3 regions of the Peterkaempfera bronchialis genome follow, and region 2 is predicted to be linked to each of the others. Evidence: riboswitches for the same ligand, from Rfam matches in the RefSeq annotation. Region 2 holds a riboswitch; each other region holds the start of a gene.

Region 1 (2,192 bases), 2.7 Mb from region 2:
GGCTCTTCATCCACGGGCGCAACCGCGAGGCGGAGGAGGTCGTGGCGGAGGCCGAGCGGATCGTCCAGGACGAGAAGCAGGTGGTGCTGGACGAACCCGACCAGTCGATCACCATCCGGCAGCGGCGCTCCATCGGCTTTGTCACCATCGCCCGCACCATGGTGCGGCTCTACCCGGGCCGCACGGTGCTGGGCCTCTCGCTCTTCATCGGCCAGGCGTTCCTCTACAACGCGGTGACCTTCGGGTACGCGACCATCCTCACCACCTTCTTCGCCGTGCCCAACGGCTTCACCGGCTACTACTTCGCGGTGATCTGCGTCGGCAACTTCATGGGCCCGCTCCTCCTCGGCCCGCTCTTCGACTCGGTCGGCCGCAAGCCGATGATCTCCGGCACCTACCTCCTCTCCGGGGTGCTGCTGCTGGGGACGGCGGCGCTCTTCCGCAGCGGCGCGCTGTCGGCGGTCACGCTGACGCTCTGCTGGACCGTGGTGCTCTTCTTCGCCTCGGCGGGCGCCAGCTCGGCGTACCTCACGGTGAGCGAGGTCTTCCCGATGGAGACCCGGGCGCTGGCGATTGCCTTCTTCTACGCGGTGGGTACGGCCGTCGGCGGCATCTCCGGCCCGCTGATCTTCGCCGACCTGGTCTCCACCGGGAAGACCGCCGACACGGCGCTGGCGTTCTCGCTCGGCGCGGCGCTGATGATCGCGGCGGGGGTGGTGGAGCTCTTCCTCGGGGTGAAGGCGGAGCGGCGCGGTCTGGAGTCGATCGCCATGCCGCTGACCGCAGAGGAGCCGGAGGTGTCGGGTACGGCACCGGCCTGACGACACGCCCGGCGGCACACCTGACGCTCGGTGACCGACTCCTGACGGGGCGGAAGGGGAGGGAAGCCGCAGGTCCTTTCATCTACGACAAATCACCCCTCGTGCCGCTGTCGTCTCCTTTCGCATCTTCCAAGTGGCTTGGAATCGCGGCGTCCTGGGATTAACGTTTGATAACGCAGCGCGGTTGCAAACGCCGTACCAGGACGGCACCGTGCGCCATCGCCTAATCCTCAGGGCGTCGTCCTCGCGGCGCCCGGGAGCCGGGGAACCACCGTTCCTTGGGGTGAATCGGCCGAACGGACCTGCCCGCGCCCTGACGGAGCGTGACCATGCGCGCTTCCGCCCGGGCACGACTCCAGGCCCCGAAGGCCGTAGGAGACCTTCCTGCTCCGAACCCGTCAGCTAACCCGGTAGGCGAGAGGGAAGGAAAGGAGTACGCCTACCGTGGCGTCGTCGTACCGTACCGAGGGCATGCCCTCGACCCTGTCCGCGCCCGCCGAGCAGCCCTGGGGCGCCGTCCACGAGCCCGTCCCCGCCTTCGGCGGCGACCCGGACCGTGGCCGCCACCGGCTGCCCAAGCAGCGCAGCGGGAACATGGGCTCCTCGGCGGTGATAGGCGTCGCCGCGATGGCCGCCACCCTGGGCACCACGGGCTTCACCAGCTACGCCGCCACCACCTCGGCCGAGCACGCCGACGAGGCCCATGAGACCGCCTTCGCCGAGGCCACCGACCCGGGCCTGGCCCTCGCCGCCCGCATCCAGGCGCAGGCCGACAGCCAGCGCACCGCCGCCGACGAGTCGGCCCGCCTCCAGGCCGCCCGGGAGGCCGAGGCCAAGCGCGCCGTCCAGGAGCAGGCCGCCGCCGAGGCCGCCGCCAAGGACCTGGTCGCCAAGCGGGCCCAGGAGGCCCGGGAGAAGAAGGAGGCCGAGGAGCGCGCCGCCCGCGAGGCGGAGCGCAAGCTGCTCGGCACCTTTGCGATCCCGGTCTCCGGCTACACCCTCACGGCCGGGTTCGGGCAGGCCGGCTCCTACTGGTCGCACCTGCACACCGGCCTGGACTTCGCCGTCCCCACCGGAACCCCCGTCAAGGCGCTGGGCATGGGTGAGATCACCTCGGCCGGCTGGTCGGGGGCGTACGGCTACCGCATCATCGAGACCCTGCCGGACGGCACCGAGATCTGGTACTGCCACCTGTCGTCGATCGTCCAGGGCTCCGGCGGCGTGAAGCCCGGCGACGTCATCGCCCGCTCCGGCGCCACCGGCAATGTCACCGGCCCGCACCTGCACCTGGAGGTCCGGCCCGGCGGCGGTGCGCCGATCGACCCCCGGCCGTGGCTCCAGTCGCACGGCCTGGACGTCTGAGACCCGCGC
Region 2 (2,192 bases):
CTCGCCCCGCCGCCGCCGGGGCGGCCCTGGGTGCGCTGCGGCTGCTGCGCGAGGAGCCGCACCGCGCCGCCCGCGCCCGGCAGACCGCCCGGCAGCTCGCCGCCCGCCTCACCGCCGCCGGACTGCCGGCCAACACCCCCGACGCGGCCGTGGTCTCGGTACGCGCGCCCGCTCCGGAGGCGGCGGTCACCTGGGCCGCCGACTGCCGGGCGGCCGGAGTCGCCGTCGGCTGCTTCCGGCCGCCGTCCGTCCCCGACGGTCACTCCCGGCTGCGCCTGACCGCCCGTGGCGACCTGACCGACGCTCAGCTCGACCTGGCCGTAAACGTGATTTCCCGCACAGCGCCATGGAATGCCGATCCCCGGTAAACCCATGAACGCGCCATTCGGCGGGCTCCATTCGGCCGAATGGAGCCCACGTGGATATCAGCATTCCGGTTCAGCCGATCCGGCCGTACCAGACGCTCTTCGTCCAGATCCGCTCCAGCCGCACCCGTGCGCCGCGGTGCGGTGCGTGCCAGATCCGGCCCGACCCGGCATAGATACCGACGTGGTAAACGCTGGAACCCCGATGGAAGAAGACCAGATCCCCTGGCCGACGGCTGTTCTGCCCGATGTGGCGCGTCTTGTTGTACTGCGCCTGGGCGGTGCGTGGCAGGTTCTTGCCCGCCTTCCGGTACGACCACATCACCAGACCGGAGCAGTCGAACCGGCTCGGTCCGGCGGCCCCGAACACATACGGCGCCCCCCTCTTGGCCGCCGCGATCCGCAGCGCCTTGGCGGACAGCGTCGCGGCGTCGGCCTGGGTGCCGAGCCCGGGTGCCAGGCCCACGCCGGCCACCGCTGCCGCCGTCAGCACGGCGGTGGCTCCGACGCGGTTGATCAGTCGGCCCCGCTGCGGTCCGACGCGACGCCCCTGGTGGGAGGGGCTATCGCTGCCCTCCTCGGCGCCGTCCTGCCCTGCGGGGGCGGGAACGGCCTGGGCGCCGTGGTGCGCGGGGGCATGGGTGCGAGGTGTCGCAGACATGCGAGTCCTTCCGGAACCGCCTGCGAAAGATGACCTGTCGGATTCGGGCACCGAAAGCTGCCCGGCCACCGAAGTGGCTTCACCCCAAGGGGTGGTGATGGGCCCTTGCCGCGGCACTGCCGCGACGGAGGCTCTCCCACCCCGCCGTGCTCGGGTCTCCCGCTCTCGCCGAAATCGAGTTCGCGCCTGGCGTCCGGACCGGTGGCGAGATTAGGCGTCCGGCCGGACCGCCCCGCCATGGTGACGGGGACTTGTCGCGTTCGGCGGCCAGTATTGGCAGATTTCTGAGCCATCTTCATCTTGAGGCCGGGGATTGTGACTCTTGTCACCCGGCCGATCGGTAGCTTGAAGGCCAGTTCGCGCCATCGCGTCGGAGCCCTTCCCGGAAGGGTCCGAAGAAATCGAAAACCCGCGTTTCACCTGCGCTTATGCGCCCCCTTGCGAGGGCTCCGAGCGGGGGTTTCCGACCCCGTCTGACGGCCCTTCCGGAACGCTCCGTTCCTGCATTCGGGGTAGTCAACTCCATCAGGTGGGCGACACGCCGGATCCGGGTCCGTCCGGGTGGTCCGTTCACCCGTCCGGGGCGCTGCGGAGGTTGACCCCGTCACGCATCGCGCGCCGACGCGTTGTCAGGGGAGGCATCCGCGCTGGGGGAGTGAGGCCGGGTCAGCTGTTCGACGCCGACCGATGCGCTCGCCCGATGCGCCACCCGCAGCCCCCGCAGTCCCCGCTGTCCCCACGACGCCCGTAGCGGCCCGTCCCAGGGTCTCCGCGCGTGGGTTCGCGCTCCTTCTGCTTCTGTGCGCTGTGGGCGCCTCCATGCGCGCTCGCCGCAAGCGGAGTCCGGGTTGCCACTCGCGACTGGGTCGCGGTAGCGCGTTTACCCCCGCGCATCACGCGATATATCGTGTTCTGGACGCGAGCCCGCCCGCAGCCGCAGGAGTGACCGGTGACCGCTTCCGTACCCGCCCAGAGCCTGGCCCCCGCCGCCCCCGTGGAGATGCGCGCCGCCGACGAGGACCGCGACCGCACCGCCGCCGTGCTCGCCGAAGCCCTCGCCCACGGCCGGCTGGCCCCCGAGGAGCACGCGGAGCGGCTGGAGGCGGCCTACGCCGCCCGTACGCTCGCCGAGCTCGCCCCGCTGACCCGCGATCTGCCCGCCGTGG
Region 3 (2,192 bases), 1.1 Mb from region 2:
GCTGATGCTCTCCTCCAACCCGGACGAGTTCCTGGCCAAGGCGTCCTCCACGGACCAGGTGAGCGCCCAGCAGGCCGACGCGCTGCGGCGGCTCCAGGAGCAGCAGCGCCTCCTGGACCAGCAGAAGGCGGAGGCGTCGTCCACGCTGGCCGAGCTGGACCGCACCACCCGCGAGCTCAAGCAGAACAAGTCGCAGATGCAGACCCGGCTGCACGATGCCCAGGCGCTGCTCAACACCCTCACCGTGCAGGAGCGCGCGGCGCTGGACGCGGCGGACGCGCGGGCCTCGCGCGGCGGTGCGGAGCGGGTGGACCTCGGCAATCTGCCGCCGGCCCACGGCTATGCGGCCGTCGCCGTGCAGGCGGCGCTCAGCAGGCAGGGCATGGCCTATGTCAGCGGCGCGACCGGTCCGTCCACCTTCGACTGCTCCGGTCTGATGCTCTGGGCCTACAGCCAGGCCGGTGTGACGCTGCCGCGTATCGCCTCAGCGCAGGGCACGGTGGGTACCAATGTGCCCTCGCTCTCCCAGGCGCAGCCGGGCGACCTGATCATCTATTACGGCGGCAGCCACGTCGGCATGTACATCGGCAACGGGATGGTGGTGCACGCGCCGCGTCCCGGAAAGTCGGTCGAGGTCGTCTCGGCGACCTCCATGCCGATCTCGGTGATCCGGCGCGTCTGACCGCACATCACGGTCCATTCGTCATGGACCTTCAGTAATCCCCTCGGGCCCGGCATTTCGGACATGCCGGGCCCGAGGGCTGTCTCCGGCCCACGTGAGGTCCGCCACGCCCGGACCGGCCTCCTGGGGCGTCCGGACCGCCCTTCGGTCACCCCAGGGTCATGTCGTGGCTACCCCTGGTGGCAATTTCCAAGAAATCTCGCTGCCGTTCAGACTTTTTACCTACAAGGATTTGAACGGATCACAGTTCAGTTACTAGTGTCTGGCGGGAGCCACCGCGAAGTGATCTCCCGACCCGGGTGACGGCGGCGGCTCCCGCCGAGTTCGAGAAGCGGCAGGGCAGGTCTCTGTCCTCCAGGGGATGCCGTCGGATCGGAGCCGGGGAACCACTTCCTCGGGGTGAATCGGCGTCAGGGCCGACTGTGAAGTCGGCTGAGGCGTCGTAGGGCATGCTTCCAGCCCGAACCCGTCAGCTCACCCGGTAGGCGGCCGTAGGAAGAATGGAGCCCGCCTTCGTGGCGTCCCACCGCCGTCCCAAGCAGCCGAGCCGCGCGCGGATCTCTGTCCTCACCGCCGCAGCCGCAACCGCCGTTGCCATATCCGCCCAGGCGGGTACCGCCAGCGCGGCCCCCAAGCCGACCAAGGAGTCCGTGAAGGCCCAGGTCGACAAGCTCAATGAGCAGGCCGAGGTCGCGACGGAGCAGTACAACGGGGCCAAGGAGAAGCAGCAGCAGCTCCAGAAGCAGGTCAACAACATCCAGGACCAGGTCGCCCGCCAGCAGTCCGAGGTCTCCGCGATGCAGGGCACCCTGGGCCAGCTCGCCTCCTCCCAGTACCGCTCGGGCGGCATCGACCCCACCGTCCAGCTGATGCTCTCCTCGGACCCGGCGCAGTTCCTGGACAAGGCGTCCTCGCTGGACCAGGTGAGCAGCCAGCAGGCGGACACCCTGAAGCAGCTCCAGCAGAAGCAGCGCAAGCTCGACCAGGACAAGGCCGAGGCGCAGCAGAAGCTGGCCGAGCTGGACCGCACCGCCAAGGAGCTGAAGAGCGCCAAGAGCGAGGTCCAGCAGAAGCTCTCCAAGGCTCAGTCGCTGCTCAACACCCTCACCGCCCAGGAGCGCGCCGCCCTCCGGGCTGCCGAGGCCGCCTCCGCCGAGCGCGCCTCCCGTGCCGCCCCCCGCGCCGGCCTGGACACCTCCACCGGCAGCGGCTCCGCCAGCACGGTGGGCGCCTCCAGCTACGCCGCCGCAGCGATTGCCGCCGCCGAGACCCGGCTGGGCTCGCCGTATGTCTACGGCGCCACCGGTCCGTCCACCTTCGACTGCTCCGGTCTGATGCTGTGGGCGTACCAGCAGGCCGGGATCACGCTGCCGCGCACCTCCCAGGCGCAGGCCGGTGCGGGCACCTCCATGGGTACCAGCCTCGCCAACGCCAAGCCCGGCGACCTGATCATCTACTACAGCGGCATGAGCCACGTCGGCATGTACGTGGGCAACGGCCAGATCATCCA

Evidence for each region. A riboswitch is a leader RNA that binds a small molecule or an ion and turns the genes downstream of it on or off. The one in region 2 is predicted to bind cyclic di-AMP.
Region 1: another riboswitch for cyclic di-AMP. It lies ahead of C7M71_RS13850 (M23 family metallopeptidase); the one in region 2 lies ahead of C7M71_RS01865 (C40 family peptidase).
Region 3: another riboswitch for cyclic di-AMP. It lies ahead of C7M71_RS06480 (C40 family peptidase); the one in region 2 lies ahead of C7M71_RS01865 (C40 family peptidase).

What each region holds. Positions count from the first base shown of each region.
Region 1 covers NZ_CP031264.1:3,129,089-3,131,280, reverse strand. Annotated here, with positions in the region: gene C7M71_RS13855 (MFS transporter) at 1-821, shown strand, start outside; cyclic di-AMP (ydaO/yuaA leader) riboswitch at 1,032-1,253, shown strand; gene C7M71_RS13850 (M23 family metallopeptidase) at 1,266-2,183, shown strand.
Region 2 covers NZ_CP031264.1:421,767-423,958, reverse strand. Annotated here, with positions in the region: partial or broken gene C7M71_RS01870 (8-amino-7-oxononanoate synthase) at 1-368, shown strand, start outside; gene C7M71_RS01865 (C40 family peptidase) at 439-1,026, opposite strand; cyclic di-AMP (ydaO/yuaA leader) riboswitch at 1,029-1,221, opposite strand; gene C7M71_RS01860 (DUF1707 SHOCT-like domain-containing protein) at 1,976-2,192, shown strand, end outside.
Region 3 covers NZ_CP031264.1:1,484,051-1,486,242, reverse strand. Annotated here, with positions in the region: gene C7M71_RS06485 (C40 family peptidase) at 1-682, shown strand, start outside; cyclic di-AMP (ydaO/yuaA leader) riboswitch at 1,035-1,185, shown strand; gene C7M71_RS06480 (C40 family peptidase) at 1,198-2,192, shown strand, end outside.